3 regions of the Lactococcus formosensis genome follow, and region 3 is predicted to be linked to each of the others. Evidence: riboswitches for the same ligand, from Rfam matches in the RefSeq annotation. Region 3 holds a riboswitch; each other region holds the start of a gene.
What was found. Region 3 has a riboswitch for thiamine pyrophosphate ahead of VNN39_RS08750 (uracil-xanthine permease family protein). Riboswitches for the same ligand answer to the same signal wherever they lie in the genome.

Region 1 (8,171 bases), 110 kb from region 3:
GATTAGGAGTATTTCAAATGAAAAAAACAAAAGTTATAAATTCTGATATTTCACGTGTCATTGCTCAAATGGGCCATTTTGACAAACTCAGTATTGGTGATGCTGGGATGCCAGTACCAAAAGGGACTGAAAAGATTGACTTGGCTATAGACAATGGTATTCCAAGCTTTATGGATGTTCTAAATAACGTTTTAGAAGAGCTTGAAGTTCAAAAAATCTTTCTTGCTGAAGAGATAAAAGAAAATAACCCAACAGTTTTAGCTCAAATCACCGATCGCCTACCTGATACACCGATCGAATTTATTCCACATAACGATATGAAGGCAGAGTTGAATAATTGTCATGCCTTTATCCGTACAGGAGAAATGACACCTTACGCAAATATCTTACTAGAAAGCAATGTCGTATTTTAAAGACAAATAGGAGAAAAACAAAAACATGAATACAACAGCACTATTAATTGGCCTTGGCCCGCTTCTTGGTTGGGGGCTTTACCCAACAATCGTTTCAAAAATTGGTGGAAAACCCGTCAACCAAATCCTTGGTTCAACTTTAGGTACTCTAATTTTTGCCCTAGTTTTTTCAATGTCACAAGGCATTCATTTAGCTTCAGGCATGGATTTATTCCTCGGTATTTTATCTGGTATCGGTTGGGCAGCAGGACAAATCGTCACTTTCTACTGCTTTAGTTTGATTGGTTCTTCTAAAGTAATGCCAATTACTACAGCTTTCCAACTCTTAGCTGCTTCACTTTGGGGTGTCGTTGCTCTGGGAAACTGGCCTGGTGTAAGTGCAAAAATTTTGGGGGCTTTCTCTCTTATTCTTATTATCTTTGGTGCGAGCTTGACTGTTTGGTCTGAAGAAAAAACACCAGCAAGTACAGGTCTTTTGAGAAAAGTAGTTATTTTCTTAGCTATTGGTGCTATTGGTTATTGGGGCTACTCTGCTGCGCCTCAAGCAAGTAATTTGTCAGGTCAAGAAGCTTTTCTCCCACAAGCCATTGGTATGCTTTTGACTGCTCTTATTTACAGTATCGTTATCTCTTTCAAAGAGAAGACAAAAATGGCAATCTTTGAAAGTGTATCATACAAACATATTATCTCAGGTTTCTTCTTTGCTTTTGCAGCTTTAACTTATCTTATCTCTGCTCAACCTGATATGAATGGCTTGGCAACTGGATTTATTCTCTCTCAAACATCTGTTGTTTTAGCAACGTTGACAGGTATCTGGTTCTTAAACCAAAGAAAAACAAAAAAAGAAATGCTTTTAACCATTATTGGGCTGGTCTTAATCATTATTGCAGCCTCAATAACTGTTACTATCTAAAGAAAAATACAGCTGTAAAGGCTGTATTTTTTATATTAAGATATGCTATACTTGAAGTAAGAGAAAGGAGCAATTATGCGAGTAAATAAGGAAATTGTAAGACATGGGGAGGCACTTGCTCTCGTCTGAACCATGTTGCCTCCCAATAAGTCATTAAAACTTTTTGGAGGAATAAAAATGAATACAAACTATACATTAAATACTTTAGGCTTTACAGAAAAATTTAAAAAAGAGGCCTTTAAATATCCAGATCTTTATCCCGGACGTGTGATTGAACAGATGCGTAATCAATACAACGTCGCTACTCAATCAGGTGAAGTCAAAGCAGAAGTATCAGGGAAATACCGTTTCGAAACATCAGAATCACTTGACTTTCCAGTAGTTGGAGATTTCGTTCTCTTAGATCGAGAAACAGATTCTACTGGACACGCGCAAATTCAGCGTTGCTTACCACGCTATTCAGCACTTATCCGTAAAGCAGCAGGAGAGACGCAGGAGCGTCAACTCATGGGAGCTAATATAGATAAAGTATTCATTTGTATGTCGCTTAATGAAGACTTTAATCTCCGAAGAGCGGAACGCTATTTAGCCCTTGTATGGGAATCTGGAGCACTTCCTGTATTTGTATTAACCAAAAAAGACTTGGCACAGGATGTGGAACAAAAACAAGCAGAACTCCAAGAGATTAGTTTTGGTGTAGATATTATTTTGACATCTTCGCAAACGGAGAACGGCTATCTTCCCTTACAGACCTATATCACGCCTGGAGAAACTCTTGTTTTGATTGGCTCATCTGGAGTTGGTAAATCAACATTGGTTAACGGATTACTAGGACAAGACACGTTAAAAACAAATGGTTTACGCAATGATGGTAAAGGAAAGCATACCACGACGCAACGTAGGCTATTTAAACTACCTTTAGGAGCTATGATGATTGATACACCAGGGATTCGTGAAGTTGGTTTAGATCAGGCTAACTTTAGTGAGAGCTTTTCAGATATTGAAGCTTTAGTGTCGCAGTGCAAGTTTTCTGATTGTAAGCATGGCAATGAACCCGCATGTGCTATTCAAGGCGCTCTTGCACAAGGTAAACTTTCATTTGAACGTTTTTCAAACTACCAAAAGCTACTAAAAGAAACAGCTTATGCAGGTCTAAATAACAGAGAAATTGAAAGAAAAAAACTTGACACAATGTTTAAGGAAGTTGGTGGCATGAAAAATGCCCGTAAAGCACTAAAACAAAAAAATAAACGTTACTACTAAAGGAAAAGCACTGATTTTTACTCATCAGTGCTTTTTTATGATAGAACCAATAAAAATATGAGCGCTTGCTTTATCTTTAAGACACAGTATGTTATACTAAAATTAATTTCTATATGAAATATAATCCTATAGAAAAAAATAAATATCATAACACAATGGGTACCGATAAAATAATCATTTTATCAGTTGAGAAAAACCATCAAACCTGCTCGGGTTAAGACCTGCGAAGGGATGTGTCATTACTACTTTTAGTTTATATAGCTTGATGTGGTATGTTTTTTGCTTTTCCCTCCTTGTGTTTACAAAGGAGTTTTTTTATGTCAACTTTAACAGAAATTCGTCATCAAAGACCTTTAATCTTGTGTCTTACGAATAGTGTTACCGTCCAAAGAGTTGCTGATCTTGTAAGTTTTTTAGGTGCTTCACCTTTAATGTCGTCCGAAAAGGACGAAATTAAAGATCTTCTTACACTTGCAAGTGCACTTGTTTTAAATACAGGTACTTTGAGACAAGAAGATGTATCACTTTTCATTGCAGCGGGACGTTTAGCAAATGAAAAAGGAATTCCTGTTGTTTTAGATCCCGTTGCTGTACACGTTCCTTATAGAAGTCAAGTTATGAAGTTACTTTTATCCGAAATCCATTTCGATATTATTCGAGGAAATGCTGCTGAAATTGCTTGGTTTGCTGAAGAAGAAGTAAGGAGTAGAGGGATTGACTCGCTTGATACGACAAGCAGCAGTAATAATGCAAAAATTGCAGCGAAAAAAACAAATGCTGTCATTGTTCAGACAGGCCAAACAGATGTCATCACAGATGGAACCAATATGTATTATGTGAATACGAGTAGTGAACTTTTTGCAATAAATGTTGGATGTGGAGATATGCTAACTGCGGCAATAGCTACTTTTTCAGCTGTTAATCCTCACTTCCTTGAAGCTTCTTATGAGGCTGCTAAATTTTTTAGTGAATCTGGAATCCAGGCAGAACTACAAGTCAAAGAACTTCCCGGTCAGTTTATCACTGCCTTATTAAATAATATCTATAGTAGTGCAAAGCAAGTGGAGGAAAATAATGATTGAGGTACCACAAGTTGTAACAATCGCTGGGATTGATTCAAGTGGAGGAGCAGGGATTAACGCAGATGTAAAAACTTTTCAAAGTCAAAAAGTTTATTCGGCTACGATTGTTGTCGGTTTGACTGCTCAAAATACGCTGGGGGTGCAAGAGATTTCAAGTGTAGCGCCTCATTTTATATTATCGCAATTTGATTCAGTGTTTTCTGACTTAGATATTTCTGCTGCAAAAACAGGGGCTCTGTTCGATGTAGCTCAAGTTAAAGCTGTTATCACAGGGATTCAACGCTATCAACCCCAACATTTGGTAGTTGATCCAGTGATGGTCGCGAAAGGAGGCGCCGTTCTTCTTTCAGATGAGGCTATCAGGTGCATAAAAAAAGAACTTTTCCCCTTGGCAGAACTCATTACGCCTAATCTTCAAGAAGCAGAAGTACTTCTAGAGCGTCCGATTTCAAGTGAGGAAGAAATCCGACAAGCACTTTATGATTTGCAAAGTTTGGGGACGAAAAATGTTCTCATTAAAGGAGGCCACTCAGCGAGCGAAACTGTTACAGATCTATTATTGACAGAATCCGGTGAAATTATGCGTTATTCTGCTTCAAGAATTGATACAAATAGGACACATGGGACAGGAGATACGCTTTCTTCATATATTACAGCTCATCTTGCACAGGGAGAAGAACTACTTGATATTTTGCCTCATGCAAAATCCTTTATCACAAACGCAATAAAAGAAAGTATTGATGTTGGTCATGGGCATGGACCTTTGAATCATTGGGTGAGTTACCATGAATAAAGAAATTCTAACATGTTATTTTATTGCGGGGCCCAAAAATTTTCCCGAGTTGTCTATAGAAGAAGCAGTTGAAAAAATCATTGAAATTCTTGAGGCAGGAGTTTCTTCCTACCAATTCCGTGATAAAGGTACAGTTTACAGGAGTCAAAACCAACGAATGGCCACTGTTTTAAAACTCCAAGAAGCTGCAAAGGACTTACATATCCCTTTTATTATCAATGATGATTTAGAACTGGCCTGCAGAATCCAAGCAGATGGGGTTCACCTGGGACAACAAGATAGAGCAGTTGCAGAAGCGCGTGAAAAGCTAGGCCTCCAAAAATATATTGGACTTTCGGTTAGAAATAAACAGGAACTTTTAGCTGCACAAGAAAGTGAAGCAGATTATCTTGGGATTGGTCCTATCTACCCTACAAGCAGTAAATCAGATGCTGCTGAACCACTCGGGGAGGAACAACTCTCTCAGTTGCTTCGTGTAAATAAAAAAGCAATCATAGGTATTGGGGGGATTACTGTTGAATCACTTAATCCACTGAGTCAAATGCCTTTAGATGGAGTGGCAGTCATTTCGCTTTTAACAAGAGCAACAAATCCACAAAATATCGTAAGAAAAATCCACACATTATTTTAGATAAAAATAGTGTTTATCATAAAAAGTCTCCTCTTATTACTTATTAGTAAACACAAAAACAAGAATGTTCAAATTACCCTTAAAAATAAACTTATGTTTTAGTATACTATAATTAAATAAGACTAGTGGAGAAATCATGAAAAGGTTTATTGGACTAACTGTTATATCAATTATTTTTTGTGGAGGCTATTTTGCTTTCAAACATATTTTAAATACAACGGACTATTACGCCAGGGTTACTTTGGAGAATAAGATGGCCCCAGAGAGACAAACTCATGATGCTGAAAGTGAAAACGTCTATCTCTTCAAATCATCAAATAGTAAAGGAGAATTCAAAGATATATGCTTACGTACAGAGCCATTACGTGAAGGAGTGTATATCATGGCTCACGTAAATCACGACAAGGTTGTACGTTGGAACATTGTAGAAGAAAGAAGTGTTCCGCCAAAGGCATTAGAGAAGATAAAGTTATAGAACAAAAATAATGCGTACTGCATTATTTTTTTGTTTTCTTTAATATTAATAAATATTTAAGCAATTAATTCGCTTTTATTCTGACAATTCTGTACAATTAAAATATAAAGCGCTATCACACCAAAAGATTGGAGAAGGATATGAAAATTAATACAAGGAAAAGAAAGTTTACCTTAGCTTCTGTGGTGTTGCTTGCTGCAGTTTCAAACATGATTGTTTCTCAATCAGCTGTGGAGGCCGTAACGACCACCATTAAAAATCAGGTCTCTAATGGTGAGGTTGTTATTTATGCACAACAGGCTGGACCTTCAAGTGCTGCCGCTACGGGAAATGCTATCGGGAATAATGACGGTACACAACAAGCTGCAGGAGAATCTTCAACATCTACGGCAACAAATAATTTAACAATGTCGAACGTGCAGTTTTCTGCAACTAAAATTACACCGACTGGTGCTGCTTCCGCAATGGTTAACAGTACAGGTGATATTGTATCTTCAGCCTTTACAGCCGATGCTTCAACAAGAAAAATTCAGAAAACCGATGCAAATGGTATGACGGACTTTACAGGACTTACTGATGGTTATTGGCTTTTTCATCAAATGACCTTGGTTGGTGGTGTACAGACCGTTAAGGATTTTATTGTGACGGTTAATACTTCCGATACAACCAATAAAGGTCCACTAAATGTCTATCCGAAACAGGATATGACGGAATATAAAAACTTATTTGATATTGTTGCTACAAACGCGGATGATAACTACAATGGAAAAACACCTAATGAACTTGTATCACCCAACGCAGATACGACGACTCTAATTGATATAAATGAGAGTGATGCTGCGAATACGACGACAGCAGCAGCTGGAAACAAGGTCGGTTGGAACGTCAATACAAGCTTTGATAAATCCCAGTGGGCAAATACTTCTGACACAGTAACTGCGCCTGATGTCGCAGATAATGTTAAAGCAAAATTTACGATTGAAGATACGATTCCAGCAGGATTCACAATCGGTATTCCAACGCTTAAGGCGGGTACAACAGCTTTAACACCTGAAGTAGATTATACAATGACCATTACGAATCAAGTGGTTTCAGTTTCTTTAACAAATGATGGTATGAAAAAAGTAGCTGGTCTACTAGATGCAGCAACAGGTAGAATAAATATGAACCTCTACATTCCTACGACAGTATCAGGTAGTGTTACAGCGGGGTCATATAAAGATAATGCCAAAACAACAATCATCAATGCTTACGGTGTCGATCTCAGTTCAACACCTAAAAATTCTACTGTAAATATTGGTGGTGTCCAACTGACGAAAACGGATGGGACTTCAGCAATTACTTCATCTCTAGCTACTTTTGTGCTGGTAAGAGCAAAAGATGCAGCCGCGGCTGAGGCCTTGGTTAAAAAACATGCCTCAAGCTTTAATGGCTCTTCTTCAGATCTTTCCAGTTTACCGACAGCCTACTCATCAACAGACAAAGCATCTTTCGTGACACAAGCTGACGGAACAATTGCTGTCAAAACAACAGGGGCTTCAGGAGTTGCTACTTTTTCTGGTCTTAACCTTGTTGACACCAACACAGACACAGAAAATACAAGCAACTATTTTGCGGTCGAAGTGATTGCCCCTGATGGTTTCCAATTACCAACCGCAACCACAGCTGCCAATGTAACAAAAGTCAATGCTTCAACAACACCTGCTGCGCATAATAATGATATTGTGAATAATAAACCATTCCCACTTCCATTTACAGGTGGAGCAGGAATTGTCGCCGTGGTATTAGTAGCAGGAGCAGCGGGTTTTGCAGCAATGGTTATTCGTAAAAAGAAACAAGAAGTAGAGGTAGATTCAAAATAGTAAAATATGGATACCATGCAGGAGGAGCACATGCGTGATAAAAGTCCAGATAGAAAAAGCGAACGCCGATTTTCACTGCGCAATATTATTTCCACTGTTCTGTTGATTCTTGCTTTGGGTCTTTTATTTTATCCTATCTTTGTGAACTATATGGTCGCGCAACAAAATAAAACGACAATCCAAAAATATACCAATAGCGTTAAAACAATAGATCCAGCGCAAGCAAAATATCTCAAAGATGAAGCAACTATTTATAATCAGTATATTTACGCCAAAAGTCAATACCAAAGCTGGAATAAAGCAGTACCAGATTATAAGCAACAGTTGGTGACTAACAATGATAAAGTTATTGCTTATCTCTCCATTCCACAAATTAAGGTTACGAACATCCCTATTTATAGTGGCGATAGTGAAGAAACATTAGCAGCAGGTGTAGGTCATATCCCGCAGACAAGTTTACCCATTGGTGGAGAAAATACACATGCTGTATTATCAGCACATTCTGGGCATATTAATAATACCTTATTTTCTGATTTGGAAGACTTGAAAATGAAGGATGTTTTCTACATTCATGTCTTAGATCAAACATTAAAATACGAGATTTTTGAGCGAAAAATTGTAAATCCTGAAGATACGGATGCTATTAATGTTATTCCGGGAAAGGATTTGGTCACACTGGTTACATGCTGGCCAACAGGTATTAACAATAAACGACTACTTGTTACAGGAAGAAGAGTTG
Region 2 (8,171 bases), 880 kb from region 3:
CCGCTCATCCTTCAAGTGCACTCGATTGGATAAGAAAATTACCGCTTTCTTTGATTCGAGATTCATCAGAATGAAAGTGCCTGTGTAACCTGTATGAAGCAACCACTGGTCGTGTATAAAATCCCAAGCTAAACTTCTTGGGCGATCTCCCGCTGCATAATTTTTCTGCAAAGCCAAATATTTTGTGTCTGAAAAATAACCTTGAACAAATTTAACCAAATCAATCATCGGTGCAAAAAGTCCTGCTGACCCACAGTGTGTTCCTAGTACTTTTGCTTTTGGATCATGAACCGACCCCACTCGTGTATCCAGACTTGTAGGCACGGCATTAGTAACAGGTCCAAAAGATGTCTCAGACATGTTCCATTTTTCAAAAACCTCTGCTTTAAAGACTTCATCTAAAGATTTCTCATAAAGCTTTTCAAGCATAAAACCCAACAAAATAAAGTTGATATCTGTGTAGTGACAACTTTTATTTTCCGTCACTTCGATATGGTCAATCGCATCCTTTAAACCTTTAAAATCTAACTTATCACGGTTTTCAATAAACGGATTTATACCCGTTGTATGCGTAAGAAGCTGTCTCAAAGTAATACTCTCATCATGAAAATCAGGATAATAATCCGTAAACGGAGCATCAAGCTCTAACTTCCCAGACAAAACGAGATTAATAACAACTGTTCCTGTGCCTACAACTTTTGAAACGGAAGCTAAATCCCATTTTTTACCTGCAACCAATGGTTTTACTTTCGGAAGGATTGCTTGGTTGCCTCGAACAAACTCTTGAACCTCTGCTTCTTCCACAATAGCAACATGGCAGCCCGGGAAAATTTCTTGTGCTATATAGTCATCAATTGTTTCTAAAAATTCTTTTTCATTTTTCATAGGCCTTGCTTTGTAAACCAAAGTTCCATGTGATGTGGAATATCAATAGCTAACGTTTTCGCTTTTTTATCCAAATACAGTTTTTCGTCAGGTAAATTATCAGCGAACTGAGCTAAGTCAAACGACTGCGAAACTTGAAAACGTAAAAGCATCAGGTCAAGTTTTTCATCCATATTAGCTGTCAAATCAGGACCTTCACTTTGGCAAAAGACGAGATGCAAACCAGCAAGGTCTAAAAGATTACCTTGCGCTTTTACACCGAGAATTTTTTCATATTCTGCAATAATAGACACTTCTGGAATATTAATTTGTACCTCTTTGATAGAAAAATCAGATAGTCCTGCAAATTCCCCCTCATCAAAGTCAACATCAGATTTAGCAACCTCTGTTAAATCTGACCAATCGTTTACAGAAACCATCAGATAAACATCATTTTCTGGAGAAACAGCCTCAAAAGCCCAACTGTCTTTGACCTGATAAAGATGTGCTACTTGGTCTAAGTTACGCGCCAAAAGCTGTTCAATTTCTTCCTCATCAGCTTGGATGACTGTGCGTCCATGTTTCTTCATCCCTTGAACAGGAGTCACACCCGGTAACTCCTCTAAGATTAACCTTGGTTCTTTTGCCTCATAACCAGATAAAAAAACTTCTGCATTTTCTTCGTGTAAGACTTTCATGCCAAGCACATCACGATAAAAATTTAAATTTTCTTCGCGATTGAGTACACGATAGCCTGGTAAGCAAACTTCTAAATTGTTTATGAATTCTTTCATTCTGATTCTCCATTTATCTTCTTATATTTTATTAAAACTTATACAAATTATCAATGATTATATGTTAGAATTGTTCTATGATTAAATTTCGAGACCTTATAAAAAAACCTTGGACCTGGACTATTCTCCCTGCTTTTCTCTTCGCTCTTCCTTTTTCTTTAGGAGCTGGCTGGATGCAATGGTTAGGGCTAAGTTTCCTTCTTTACCTAATTAGTTTAATTTTCACTTATAAGAAATCAATCTGGCTGGCTCTCTTTGTGCTTTCTTTACTACCAAGTTTTGCTACAGCACTTATCAGCCAGTTGCATTCTGGAAAAGCCTTTTCTTCTCTTGATCAAATAATATTTTTTGTGATTTTCTTTGTTGCTCTAGGCTTGTCTTACTTTCTTGCTCGCCGTCGAAATATTATTCCGCCGATTGCTATCAAAGAATTCCCCTTGGGCAAAATTGCCCAAGGCTTTGGTTCTCTTTTCTTGGTTTCACTCTGTGTCAATATTTTAGCACAGGCGCTTGGTTTACAAGCAAGTACAGAAAATCAAGAGGCTTTAAACAGTCTCGCCCAGGTTATTCCTTTAGGTATCTTTGCTGTCCAAACGATCTTTGCTGGCTTCTTTGAAGAACTTACTTACCGCGTTGGCCCTTTCGAAGTTCTCTTTACAAAAAATAAAATGCTCGCTTTTTTGACAGCAGCTCTCCTCTTTGCAGGTATGCACAGTCCAACAGATCTTTACAGTTGGCTTGTTTATGGTTCAATGAGTTTAGTGCTCACCATGTTCTACTTTAAATACCGTAATTTCTACCTCAATATGGCCATCCATATGGCTTGGAATTTCCTTGGAATAAGTATGACATTTTTGCTAAAGTAAACATCTTATGATATATTAATACTGTAAAATTAAAATTTGCACAATGGGTGCTCGAGGGAAAACCAAGAGCTGAGAAACACCATTTGACCTGATCTGGTTCGTACCAGCGTAGGAATGTGTTTGTATAGAGGATCGCTATCCTCACTTCTCTCTAACCCTCCTTTGTGCCAACAAAAGGAGATTTTTTATGTCTGATTCTAAAGTTTTAGAACTTACTGAAACGGCTATTGCTGCTGCATTAGCTCTTGTCTTGAGTTTCATCTCGATAAACTATGCTCAAGTTTTTTATCTTGAGCTGGCAGTTATTCCCTTACTGGTCTTGGCCTTGCGCCGCGGTGTTTTTTGGGGCATGACAGGTGGGCTGGTGTTTGGCTTACTTTTGATTGTATTAGGTCAAGCAACTATCTTGACTCCAGTACAGGCCTTGCTGGAATATATCGTTGCACCGATTTCTCTTGGCTTCGCTGGCATCATACGCAAGAAAGATTCGAGTCAAACACGCACAATCTTTGCTGCTGCTTTTCTCGGCGTTCTTATCAAATATTTTTGGCACTTTGTCGCTGGTGTTATTTTTTGGGGGAAATATGCTTGGAAGGGCTGGGGTGCGATTCCTTATTCATTTGTCGTAAATGGAATGAGTGGACTTGCAACTGCAACACTCGCTGCTCTGGCTCTCGTTATTATCTCTAAGAGTGCAGCTCAGATTTTTCAAGCGAAAAAGTGATATAATGAACGCATGAGCAAGAAAAAGAAACTGAAAAAAACATTAGTTGAACAAATTCTGGACAAAGGTCAAGTCAACCATGAAGGGCTTGCTCTCAATGCTTTAGAAGCAGAGCTCATGCCTGAAGACATCCAACGTCGTGATATCTATAAAACGCTCGCACTTATAGGAGATAAAACGGGTCCAATCGTGGGGATCCTTCCTCTGACAGAGCATCTTTCTGAAAAGAAATTAGCAAAGGTCTCTGGAAATAAGAAGGTCCACATGATTCCTCAAAAAGATTTGCAGAAAACCACTGGATACATCCATGGTGCTAATAATCCTGTCGGTATCTGGCAAATCAAAAGGTTCCCTATCTATATCGATACCATTGCACTGGATGCAGATAAAATCATTGTATCTGCCGGTGAAATCGGCCGTTCTATACGCCTCAATCCAAAAGAACTCGCAACTTTTGTACAAGCTGAATTTGCTGAAATTCGTGAAATTTAAATAAAAAGGAAAGCTTAACTATGGCTTTTCTTTTTATTTTTACATCTCGATTTATTGTTCCGACAAATAACACTTTACAAAAGTACCCAAAACCGCTAAAATTAAGCTATGTTACCTAAGATTATTGCCACCCTATATCCGCTTTTAAGCTGGATTGTATTGGTTTTCGCTTTTAAATTTTTGCGGATTCGCCACTTGACGAATCGAAAACTTCGCATTCCTGATATTTTTGTCCTCTTCTTAATTTTTGGGCTCCAACTTTTTTCAGAGCAATTCACTGCCATTAATATTTTGCCTTATTACTTCTTGATCCTTTCAATTTTAGCTCTCGTCTTATTGTTAATGGATTTATTCTATTTTAAAGACTTCAAATATAAGCGCTTCTTTAAGCTTTTTTGGCGCATTACTTTTGTGATTACTTTTGCTCTTTACATCGCTATGATTGTCATGATTTACATGCATTGATAAAAGAACCATACTAATGGTTTTTCTTTTTATATATGATTCATAAAAAAAAACCAGAAAAACTGGTTTTTTTTATTTGTTTCCGAGCTCTTTCAAAAGAACAGCAAATTCTTCATCTGTCAGTGTAATCCCCTTGCCCATCTTTTCATGGTCGGGCGACCACTGACGCAAATCATATTTAGCTTCCATGCCATTCCACGATACACGGTTAAGCTCTTTGGTCCAGCCTTTGGCATTTTCAGATAAGGTAATAAGATGTTCCTCAATTTCAAACTTTAAATCAGCCATACGCACCTCCTATATTAATGATACGGAAAAATTTTCAACTTTTCACAGTTAATCTTCAATAAGTTGAATATCAACACCCAAAGCCGTCATTTTTTCAATAATACTATCATATCCACGAAGGATAAATTCAATATTTTCAATCGTCGTTGTACCTTCGGCAATAATACCAGCCAAGACCAGACTTGCCCCCGCACGCAAGTCGGTAGCACGAACATGAGCACCTTGAAGTTTATTAGGTGCTTCATAGATAATATGATCATCCACTGTTGAGATTGCAGCACCCATACGTGCCATTTCTGGCACATGATTGACACGTTTTTCATAAATCGTATCCATTATCCAACCACGTCCTTGTGCTTTTAGTAGAAGCGGAGTAATTGGCTGTTGCAAATCAGTTGCAAACCCAGGATAAGGTACAGTCTTAATATTGATTGCTTTCAAGTTTTCTGAACGATGGACCTCGATAGAGTCCTCACGAATGGTCATACGTACGCCCATTTCTTCGAGTTTAGCAATAAATGATTCTAGATGTTCATAGATAACATTGTCAACGATGACGCCATCTCCCATCGCTGCAGCCAAAGCAAGATAAGTTCCTGCCTCGATACGGTCAGGAATAACCGTATGACGTGCACCATGCATCTCTGTTTTCCCTGTGATACGAATCACATCTGTACCAGCCCCACGAACTTTTGCCCCCATATTATTCAAGAGTGTAGCTACATCAATGATTTCTGGTTCACGTGCTGCATTTTCAATAATGGTTACACCTTCTGCTGTACTAGCCGCAAGCATTGTATTAATTGTTGCACCAACAGAAACCATATCCATATAGATAGTTGTACCGTTTAATTTTTCTTCTTTAGCTTCAAGGTGCATAGCATCTTCAAGATAAGATAATTCTGCTCCTAAAGCTTCAAAAGCTTTAACATGAAGATCCATAGGACGTGGGCCTAAATCGCATCCCCCTGGCAAACCAACCGTTGATTTCCCAAAACGACCAAGAAGCGCTCCATTAAAATAATAAGAAGCACGTAAAGAGTTTATCTTACCATAAGGCAATGGCTTTGAAGTCACATCACGTGTATCAATCGTCAAAATGCCCGCATCAGTATCACGTTGAATTTTTGCCCCCATAATTTCCATGATATCGACCAAACTTGCGACATCAGAAATATCGGGTACACCTTCAAGTGTAACAATATCATTAGCTAAAATCGTTGCCGGAATAAGGGCAACTACGCTGTTCTTGGCTCCCGAAATCGTTACCTTCCCTGAGATACTTTTACCGCCATTGATTACTATTTTTTTCATAAATTATTACTCTATCACTTATTGTTTTATTTGAGACATGAAATACATGTACCCTCTATTCTACCATTTTTCCCGCCTTTTGAATAGATAAAAAGCATCCTTTTTTCTTGATCATTCTTTAGGAACACTTATTCTTTTCTCTACCTAAAACTTTATTGTATATTACTATTTAACATTAGAAAAAAATGATAATATAACATTGAACACAAAAAACAAAGAAAGGGATAAATGATGAATTTTTCACTTAAAACTTCTTTCATCCCAAATAAAAAGAAATCAAAATTTTTTAAAGCAAATTATTTTTTTAATATTAATAACGATATGCTCAGTCACTTGGAACGTGCTCAAATAAGTCCGGTTCCTTCTCTCAATAAAGCAGATTATCAGGGCTATAATAAAATAATAAACACAGAAGGGAAATGGATTGGTATGAGCTCTGAACTCCTCCCTAAAAATCAGAGCTACTCTCTTAAGAACAAGACCCTCAAACTTTCCGGCTATACCTTTGAAGGCTGGGCTAAAGTACGCAACCGTCACAATGTACTGGCTCACCCTCAATCTCAAGAACAAGCTCAACTTTATGCTGGCCCAACTTCTGTTATACATCGCACGAGGGTCTATAATCCTAACTTCCTTTGGAAACCTCAAGAAAAACATCAGTTTGAACCTCTTGGCCAAATCTATGATTTTCATGCACAGTGGACACCAATCAAATACCCCGTACGCTACAGTGCTAAGACAATTTGGAACGAGCCTCTCGAATGGCATCATCCTGAAGGTATGCGGAGTATCGAACAAGGCTATATTTCTCCAGCGAAAGTAAAATTACCTCACTATCACTTTGTCGGCTGGCAAATCGATGATTCTCCCTTAAGTAAAGAACAGCTAATCATCCCTGCTGGTATTGGTTCTGTCGATATTATTGCTATCTTCGAACAAATATCATAATTGAAGGTTGATAGATACGTTCTCTTATTTTTGGAATCTGAATCACATCAAAAACGCTCGTTGAAACACGAGCGTTTTTATATTAATATCTATCCTTAATTTTATTCAAAGACAAACTGATTGTGGTAAAGTTCAGAGTAGAAGCCACCAAGATTCACAAGTTCATTATGGTTTCCTTCTTCAATAACTTCACCGTCCTTAAGGACAACAATCTTGTCTGCATTAAGTATTGTTTTCAAACGGTGGGCAATAACAAATGATGTACGACCAGCAATTGCTGCTTCCATAGCCATTTGAATTTGTTCTTCTGTAACCGTATCAACGTTTGATGTTGCTTCATCAAGAATAAGCAAATCTGGGTTAGTCAAGATAGTACGGGCAATCGAAATTTGTTGTTTTTGGCCTACAGAGAAGACATTGTCGTCGTCATCCACCAGCGTTTCATAACCCTCTGGTAAACTCTCAATAAACTCGTGGATATGTGTCGTCTTGGCTACTGTAATAACTTCATCCATAGTCGCATCTTTTTTACCAAACTTGATGTTGTCCGCAATGGTTCCAGAGAAAAGGACAGACTCTTGCAAGACAATCCCGACTTTTGAACGTAATGAATCTAAGTCAAATTCACGAATATCGGTACCATCAAACTTGATCCCACCTTTGTCCACATCATAGAAACGGTTCATGAGGTTCATAACAGTTGTTTTACCTGATCCTGTTGGACCAACTAAGGCAACCATTTGACCTTTGTCCACATTAATATTGACATCTTTAAGGACTGGTTTACCTGGAAGATAGCTAAAGTCAATATCTTCAATGTGTACACCTTCAGAAATGCCTTTAAAAGTTTTACCATTTTCAGGACGTACTTCTTCTTTTTCATCAAACATCACATTCAGACGTGTTGCACCAGTTACCGCAAGTTGCAATTGACCGAAAGATGAAGAAATCTGCATGATTGGGTTGTAATATTGTTGCGCATATTGGATAAATGTAGCAAGCAAACCAAAGGCTGCAGCAGTTGATAATGAAGCATCATTAAGGAGGATATTAGCACCTGCAAAAATAACCAAAGCCAAAGTCAAGAGGGAGAAGCCATTCATCAATGGGAAAATCATACCTGACCAAGCTTGAGCTGCGAAGGTTGTTTTACGTACTTTATCATTACGTACTTCAAAACCTTCGATTGCATCTGCTTGAAGTCCTTCAACGATAATCGCTTTTTGCCCAGAGATTTTTTCATCCATATAAGCATTAAGTTCGCCGACTTCTTTTTGTTGTCTATCCGTGTATTTCTTAGCTTGAATAATGATAATCACAGCGCAGAGAACGGCCACAGGAGTTGTAGAAATTGTCACTAATGCCATCTTGACATTTTGGTCGAAAATCATATACAAAATCCCGATGAACAGGGCA
Region 3 (8,171 bases):
GTTATATTTGAAGATAGATCAGAAGCTAAAAAAAGTGCAGTACCAGCGATGTCATTGGGAGTAGTAAGCCTTCCTGTTGGAGTATTAGAAATAATATCTTCCCGAATATCATTATGGGTTTCAATACTTGAAGCTGTCGGATAGGTTAGTCCTGGAGAAATAGCGTTCACTTGGATACCAAATGCGCCGAGTTCTTTAGCCATTGTCTTAGTCCAACCCTGTAAGGCTGCTTTAGCCACAATATAATCATGATAAGGAATGAGTGGTAAAGCAACGAGGTTGCTACTCATATTAATAATTCTCCCTGAAAACTGTTGTTTCATGCTAGGCACAACTAAATGAGATAAATTAACGGCAGCTTTCAGACCACCAGCCAACTGCGCTTGATAATCAGTCCAATCCGTTTCCCAGCTCATTTTCCTTGTTTTAGGATTAAACTTAAAAGATGTTAAGGCATTATTGACTAAAATATCAATTTTTCCAAGATTATTAAGGATTTCTTCTATCATTTTATCGACATTTTCTGGATTACGGATATCCGATTGGTAAGCAAGTGCTTTACCACCATCAGCTCTTATTTGTTTGACGAGTTCTTCAGCTGCAATGGAATTCTGTAAATAGTTGACAATAACAAATGCTCCCTCTTTTGCAAAACGTGAAGCAATGGTTGCTCCGATACCACGGCTACCTCCCGTGATTAAAGCAACTTTATTTTGGAGTAACACAAGAAATACCTCTATTCTATATCGGGATCAAATGAATCACAGTAAACTTCAGCACTGCGTTCCAAATCAGTAAAATGCACTAAATCAATCAAGTTGAAGCGGCCATCATGATGCCATGCTGGTAAAACATGATTCATCTGTCCAAGAGCGCATATACGATTAATGTTGAATTTACCCAGCATATCTGATAATTCAAATAGTCTTTTAGGCTCAACAGCTATTCCGACACTTTGTAAAAATGGCGCAAAAGGCTTGATAAATTTTGGAATGTTCGATAAGTCATCAATGGCAAATACATGAATGAAACGATTAAGTGGAGAAGCACTAAAACCAGGCCTTTTATGGAAGACAACAGTACCAGAGCTATTATTTTCATTTGGTAAAAGTAATGTATCGTTATGTTGAAGTGCGGCAAGTGCGGCAGTTTGTCTTGAACTTGCTATTGCTAAACTTTCTTCTTCTGACAAAGGTGCACGCGGTCGTTTTATCTCTTGATTTTCAAGATGGTAAGCGAGTGCCTGAGCGATTTCTTTTGGAGAAATTTGTCCTCCGTTTTCAATAAATACTGTTTGTGGTGCAAGGCAGGCTTGTTGATCATAAATTGTTATATCATCTACGAGGCGTTTAACAATATCTTGGTAATATTCGGGAGTTAGCGTCTCTCTTCCTATAACAGCAAAACCAACTTTGTGACCATAGCTTAAAAATTTTTTATGAGAAGGTACCTGTTGTCGAATAGCAGAAGCGGCTTTTTCACCACCATAAACAACGACAGTTTCAGAAGCAGCGATACTTGCACACTCAAGTTCTTCATTTCCACCTTTCCAGGGAAGAAGTACGATCGTATCAGCAAGCGTTGGGTCGATTTCAGCGATGGTTTTTACAAATAATACAGGGAATAGTGGTTCAGAGAAAGAAAGCTTTCCTAAGATGGAAGATTTTACCAAAAGTCCCATAACAATGGCCCAAATCTGGAGGCCAGGTATATTTCCTGAAAAAACAGTAAATAGGGTTTCAGGACCAAAAGCTTTGGTAAAGCCACCGGAAATTTGAGGATAAAAGTCGTCTAAGAGATTTCCATTGTTCCCAAACTCTGAACTGATAAAACGCAAAAGATTTTTTTTGAGGAATAACCGAATAAAAGTTTTGATTTCTAATTGGACCGTCTCCTGATCATAGCCAGTAATAATAGGAAGAGCTTTTTCTGCTATTTTGCGATAAGGGTATTCTGGAGTTGTCCATTTTTCTGCAGCGGTAGCGATAATATCAATAATTTCCGATGTTTTGAGCTTTTGTAGGTGTTCATTTCTCTTTGATTTGATTTCATCTGTATATTTTTCGATATCAGAGCTATCAAAAAGTGGATAACGAAGGACAACTTCTTGGTGATTTTTCTGGATTTTTTTCTCTTTGATTTCTTGTGGCACAAAGGAGCTGGGGAGATGGTAGGCTTCAAGTATTAGTGGTTTTATTTCATTCATTATGTTCTTCTTATATTATAGTGATTGTAAAAGTTCATCGAGAGCAACGGAACAACCTTTACTTTCTGATCCGTTTGCGCGACCTTGTAGTACAAAGCCTGTGTCATTTTGAATAGCAATGTCTTCTGTTAAAATAGCCATACAAGAATTCCAATTTGATAAGTCATAGAAAGCAAGAAGACCTCTCTCTCCTTTTTCAACAGGTTTCAATGTATCAAAACTTAAAACTTGTATCTTGACCCATGCTGGAGCTGCCTTACTATAGGAGATAGGTTGGTTCGAACTGGTATGAAGTATATTTTGGTCATAACATTGGGAACTTACTTCTGTCATGCCATACATATTGATAATTTGAGACCGCTTGATATGAAAAACTTCCTGAATTTGATTGTAAAATTTATCTTGGTTAATTTCCCTAGTCTTTCCTTTGAAGCCACCTGTGTCAAAAATAATACTTTTTTCTGACAAGAAAAATGTGAGCCGCTGTTCGGTGAGGTAATCAAGTAAATAGACAAATGAAAAAGAAGCACCAAGTAGCATTATTGATGTATTATTTTTTTCTGCACGTTGGATTTCCATTACGACTGAAGAATAATCTATACCGGCTTGATCAACAAAAATATGACTGTCAGCTGTTCCAAAAAAAGAGACTGCCTGACTGACATAACGCGATAATGACGAATGAGGGTTTGACTCAATCCCAGGAAATAAAGAAAGTATTTGAATGTTTTCACGATCAGGGAGGACATATTTTTTAAAGCCATACTTCATTGAACTGTCCCAAACTTCAAAATTTGGATGATAATTTTTACTTCTATTTTGGGGATCAGAAGTTCCACTTGAAGTAAAAATATCTTCAATATCATTAAGCCCTACAGTGGATAAATCAAAATTTTTAAAAGCCTGGATGGGTAAGGTTGGTATATCTTCCCAAGATGTGACAGTTAGTGGTGTTTTGGATTTTGATTGAGCATACTTTCTACAAGGGAAATTATGTTCGAATTGGTATGAGAATACTGCTAAAGCTAACGTATTGAAATCCTCTTCATAATTTTCATGAGCAGTAGTTGTGGCATATTTTTGAATGAATTTGAGAATATTATTTTGTAATTCGGTTTTATTTTGAGGCATGGTTTAACCTTTCTTCTAAGAATTTCGGAAAATTGATAAGTAAAAGCTGTAAAGTAACAGAAGTAAGAGCGCCAATGAGGATTCCGTTGGAGAGTAGGATAGCTAAAGGCCCTGACCAGTTTGATGAGAAGCTAGGGAGACCAATTGCTAAAATAATAGGTAATCCCATAACAAGATTATTTCGAGGATTATCCTCTACTTGCCGAAGAATACTTAAGCCTGCAGAAATTAGAGTGGCTGCAGCTGGCAAGAATAATCCACCAATGACAGAAGAAGGAGTTAAGGCCAAGAGAGCACCTATCTTAGGGATGAATCCTAAAATGATAAAAAATACTCCAGCAATCATGATTGGGACATGAGAAAATGACGACGTCATACTGAGAACCCCTAGATTTTGGGCAAAACCTGTAGTTGGAAAGCCACCAAATAAAGAAGAACTTATAGAGCCCAGCGCTTCGCCAACAATTCCGTTTCGAATACGTGAAGCTTCAATATTTTCACCAAGTAAATTGCCAGCTGTTTCATAAACACTAATGGATTCAACGACGGCAACAAGATAGGCAATGAAAAAGGCAATAAAAACTGACCAGTTAAAATGGAGTTGACCGTAAGGAAGAAAATGAGGTAAACCAAACCATGCCTGTGTTTTTACACCTGAAAAATCTATACTTCCGGTTAAATAGGCAGTTATATCCCCAGCAATTAAGGCAAATAGAAAAGAAAATCGTTTCCAAATACCTTTGCCAAATAAAGAAAAAAGAAGAACTGTCGCACATGTAATAAGCGCAAGTCCTATATTATGAGGACTAGCAAAGTCATGAGTACCAGGTGTTCCTCCGAAAAACTCTGATAAGGTAAAATTAATCAAGGAGAGGCCGACAATAAAAATCAAAACACCTTTAACGGCTGGGCTTAAGAATTTCACGAGTTTGGTGATTAAATCAGTAACAGAAAGTAAAAGAACAATGAATGAACTGAGTAAAATGGAAGTACCTGCTGCAGATAGCTGTCCTGTCTTTGCAGCACTAATCATCAAGGCATCAAAAGAAGCGGAAGGACCTTGAATAACAGGAAGTTTGATAAGACGAGTGACCTGTAAAAGAGTGACCAAGCCCGAGACAATAAAAATAGTGTTGACAAGGTTTGAAGAGTAGGCTAGGGAAAGCCCTCCTGCTGTTGCTACATATATAGGGTCTAACCAAACATTGGAGACAAAGACATGCTGCAGTGCGATAAGACTATATTCAGCTGTTTTATGGGGCTTGGGTTTGTTCATTGGAATAATTCCTCCTAGAAAATAAAAAATGTCCTTTTGCAAAGTGCAAAAAGACATACTAAAATAGCGTTTATGATAACGAATTAGATGTCACTTTCCTCCGCTGGTACTAACCAGATCAGGTACAAAGGGTAATTCTCAGCCATAAAGGCACCCCTAGTGATCTATAATGTAATATTAATATTGTAAAGTAAATTTATCAAAATACAAGATATTTGTCAAAAATTATTGTATATATTATCTCAAGCTATTTCAAATATTTGTTTAAGAATGTGGATGTACGCTCTTGGTATTCTTGAGGGTTTACGATGTAAGACTGTGCATGTTGAGCTTTAGGTACAATCCATAATTCTTTAGGAGAATGAGCAGCTTTGAAATTTTCAGTCGCCATTTTTGTTGGGACAAACTTATCTTCAGCCCCGTGGATGATAAAGATAGGGAGAGTGGATCGTCTTAAAGCTTTAGTAGCATCAGCCTCAAAAAAGTTATAGTGTGCGCGTACTTGTACAAGAAATTGAGTTGTATAAACGAGTGGGAATTTTGGCAAGTGGAACATCTCTTTCAGTTGGTATGCGAGTTCAGCAGAAATACTGCTGTATCCACAGTCCTCAATAACTGCTTTGACTTGGGAAGGAAGCTTTTCGCCAGCAGTAAACATGACTGTTGCGCCTCCCATGCTTACACCGAACAAAGCAATTTGGCTGTCTTGACCTGTATACTCAATAACCTTATTAATCCATTTGACATAATCTAAACGGTCCGGCCACCCAAAACCGATATAATTTCCATCAGATGTCCCCGCACCACGATCGTCGGGTGCTAAGACATTATAACCGAGGTCATGGTACATTTGCATATAACGTGCCATATCTTCTTTTTTTCCCATATAACCATGAGCAATAATAATGGTTTTTTTAGTTTTAGTTTGTGCAGGAATATAGTAAGCATTGAGCTTTAAGTCATCTGTGGCTGAGATTTCATGCCATTCTTGCTTTTGAGTAGAATTCAACCATTGGCTGGCTTTAATATTTAGAGGGTTGTTTTGTCCATTATGTGGTACAAAGCTCTTGTTTCCGGGTACGAATGCGAAATCATACATGTAAAATGTTGTCACCACTGTCATTATTGTCAGAATAATTAAAAAAATTATTGTCAATATTGTAATTTTTTTCTTCATAGGAGCTCCTTTTTAACCAAAACTATTATAACATTTAAAAAAGTGGTATAGACAATCTAATGTGAAATGTTTAAAATCTTGAAATATGAACATTTTGTTGCTACATGTATCGTAGAGTGAACGAAAAATATGTTAGACTATATTTTGTAATTTTCTTTTGTGTTAATTTTTAAAATACAAAAACAATAAAATATAATTCCACCGGGAATAACGCTCAAGCGTTTTAAGCATTTCATTAGGTCTAAGAAGAAATGCTTGAATCACTTGATTTTTTTTTGAGGAGAATAAATGAGTTATAGCAAGTATGGTGAATCTTTTAGAACGCTGAGAAAGCAGCATAAAAAGACTTTAGAGTATTTTGAAAGTCTCGGAATTTCAAAAGGTACATTGTCACAATTTGAAAATGGAAAAACTTTATTATCCTTTGACAAATTAGATATGGCACTTCAAAAGATGAATGTGACAATGACATCATATATTTTGATGATTAATAACACAGAATCAGAGTATTTTATCATACAATTTAAAGAGATAGAGAATGCTTTTGTCACAAGAGACAAAGAAAAACTTAAGCAAATTTACCATGACAATGTGTATTATGAAATTGAAGAAGACTATTTTATTGCTTTAGCTGCTAAAGCATGTTATGAAGAGCTAACGCTTGAAGAAAAAACACAACTTGAAACATTTTTTAATAATTGCGAGATGTGGAGTCGGTATGAGCTAAATCTACTGATTAATACGATGCCACAGCTTGATCAAACTTTGGTTTATTCTATTATTAGTCAGTTAAGGCAAAAAAAATATGATTATTTACGTGTTAGAAGAGAATACAGACCTCTTTTTGCTCGGGTTCTTGCAAAGGGCGCTCTACAATTAATTGCCCAAGGAGAACAAAATGAAGCAAAAGGTTTAATCAAGTATTTAAAAGAGTTACCTTCAACTCTTGAGGTTACAGAAAAGGTTATGGGAATGTATCTAGAAGGCTGTTGGATTTATAAATTTGAAGATACACAGATGGGCAATAAGATTGTTCGACGTTCTTTGCGTATTCTTTTAGATATTGAAGCCACTGATTTAAAAAATATGTTGGAATTTTATTATAAGAAGATGATTAATGGTAAAGCAAAAGGTTATCTATTAATCAAGTAACTTTAGAATGGTTTAAATATACTATTAACAAGTAATAAAAATAAAATCAAAATTATGATAAATGTTTATAGAAAAACAAAATCTGATCGACGTGTCCTTATAGTTATAGATTGGCTTGAAAGTCATCATATACCATATAAAATAATTTCAAGTTCTGACTTGTCAATGCAAAATATTAAACAAATGCTCTCTCTTTCAGAAAATGGTTTTGATGATATTCTTGTTTCAAGACTTGGAATATCGTCTCAGAAACAACAGCTGAGTTGCAGTAAATTTGAAGAAGTTCCAATGCAAAGCTTTATTCAACAAATACTACAATCACCAGGAAGTATTAAAGAGCCAATATTGTTTGATGAAACAAAAATAATGATAGGCTATAATAGTAACGAAATTAGAAAATTTATCCCCAAAAGTCATCGTAGAGTAGATAGAGGAGATTTTTCTTTTCTGGTGTGATTTGGGAATGCTAAACAAAATAAATAGAGAAAAAGCCAGTGAATAGTCGCTGGTTTTTGTGCATACGCGTCATAAAAATATGATGAAACTCTGAAAACGCTATATAGAATGTTTTTTCTGATTTGTCTGAATTTTGTTTTAAAGTCTTATAAATATCGAAATTGGCAATCGGTTTAAGATATATTAATAAGACTAATAAAATGCGGTGTTTAGATTCCTAAACAAAGCCGTTTCCCCATTGAGTTTTGCAAAAATAGGCGGTATAATACAACCGATTAAGTTATATTAAAGAATTTACCAATTTAATTAACTTGAGAACTATACATCTAAAAAGAGGTAAAAATGAAAAATTCTTACAAACACAAAATTATTGTTGGCTTGGCCCTAACAACATTAGCTGGAACAAGTGCCCTGAGTTTGTCTGCTCCTGCATTTTTGAACACTGTTGCAGTTGCTCATGCGGATTCGTCAGCAATTGCAGATAACACATCAGCTCGCTCAATCACTTTGACAAAATATGCCATCCAAAGTGAAGGACAACTCGGAGCCCCTGGTGATGGTACAGCATGGAATAATCCTGATAACTTGGCAACTTTGAAAAATGTAAAATTCAAACTTGTTCGTGTTAAACCCTTGGAAGGTGGCCAACCTTTAGTTGATGCAGCGACTGCAGTTGCAGGTACTGACTACGAAATCGATTCAACTTTTGATGCACTGGAAGAAACAACTGATGAAAATGGTCAAATTACATTTGATTTAGGGACTGGTAAAAC

Region 1: linked by a shared signal. The riboswitch ahead of thiM (hydroxyethylthiazole kinase) and the one ahead of VNN39_RS08750 (uracil-xanthine permease family protein) in region 3 are both predicted to bind thiamine pyrophosphate.
Region 2: linked by a shared signal. The riboswitch ahead of thiT (energy-coupled thiamine transporter ThiT) and the one ahead of VNN39_RS08750 (uracil-xanthine permease family protein) in region 3 are both predicted to bind thiamine pyrophosphate.

Annotation. Positions count from the first base shown of each region.
Region 1 covers NZ_CP141721.1:1,695,937-1,704,107, forward strand. The annotation lists gene rbsK (ribokinase) at 1-6, shown strand, start outside; gene rbsD (D-ribose pyranase) at 18-413, shown strand; gene rbsU (ribose/proton symporter RbsU) at 439-1,326, shown strand; gene rsgA (ribosome small subunit-dependent GTPase A) at 1,504-2,589, shown strand; TPP riboswitch at 2,735-2,838, shown strand; gene thiM (hydroxyethylthiazole kinase) at 2,907-3,671, shown strand; gene thiD (bifunctional hydroxymethylpyrimidine kinase/phosphomethylpyrimidine kinase) at 3,664-4,464, shown strand; gene thiE (thiamine phosphate synthase) at 4,457-5,095, shown strand; gene VNN39_RS08275 (YxeA family protein) at 5,232-5,570, shown strand; gene VNN39_RS08280 (SpaH/EbpB family LPXTG-anchored major pilin) at 5,711-7,432, shown strand; gene VNN39_RS08285 (class C sortase) at 7,463-8,171, shown strand, end outside.
Region 2 covers NZ_CP141721.1:930,719-938,889, reverse strand. The annotation lists gene VNN39_RS04610 (serine hydrolase domain-containing protein) at 1-885, opposite strand, end outside; gene VNN39_RS04605 (CppA C-terminal domain-containing protein) at 882-1,658, opposite strand; gene VNN39_RS04600 (CPBP family intramembrane glutamic endopeptidase) at 1,736-2,524, shown strand; TPP riboswitch at 2,558-2,656, shown strand; gene thiT (energy-coupled thiamine transporter ThiT) at 2,712-3,248, shown strand; gene VNN39_RS04590 (aminoacyl-tRNA deacylase) at 3,261-3,740, shown strand; gene VNN39_RS04585 (DUF3397 domain-containing protein) at 3,849-4,205, shown strand; gene VNN39_RS04580 (YdbC family protein) at 4,278-4,493, opposite strand; gene VNN39_RS04575 (UDP-N-acetylglucosamine 1-carboxyvinyltransferase) at 4,542-5,807, opposite strand; gene VNN39_RS04570 (hypothetical protein) at 6,036-6,755, shown strand; gene VNN39_RS04565 (ABC transporter ATP-binding protein) at 6,857-8,171, opposite strand, start outside.
Region 3 covers NZ_CP141721.1:1,808,150-1,816,320, reverse strand. The annotation lists gene VNN39_RS08765 (SDR family oxidoreductase) at 1-725, opposite strand, end outside; gene VNN39_RS08760 (acyl-CoA reductase) at 737-2,206, opposite strand; gene VNN39_RS08755 (acyl-CoA synthetase) at 2,222-3,337, opposite strand; gene VNN39_RS08750 (uracil-xanthine permease family protein) at 3,324-4,613, opposite strand; TPP riboswitch at 4,692-4,781, opposite strand; gene VNN39_RS08745 (alpha/beta hydrolase) at 4,861-5,790, opposite strand; gene VNN39_RS08740 (Rgg/GadR/MutR family transcriptional regulator) at 6,079-6,942, shown strand; gene VNN39_RS08735 (ArsC/Spx/MgsR family protein) at 6,997-7,398, shown strand; gene VNN39_RS08730 (SpaH/EbpB family LPXTG-anchored major pilin) at 7,741-8,171, shown strand, end outside.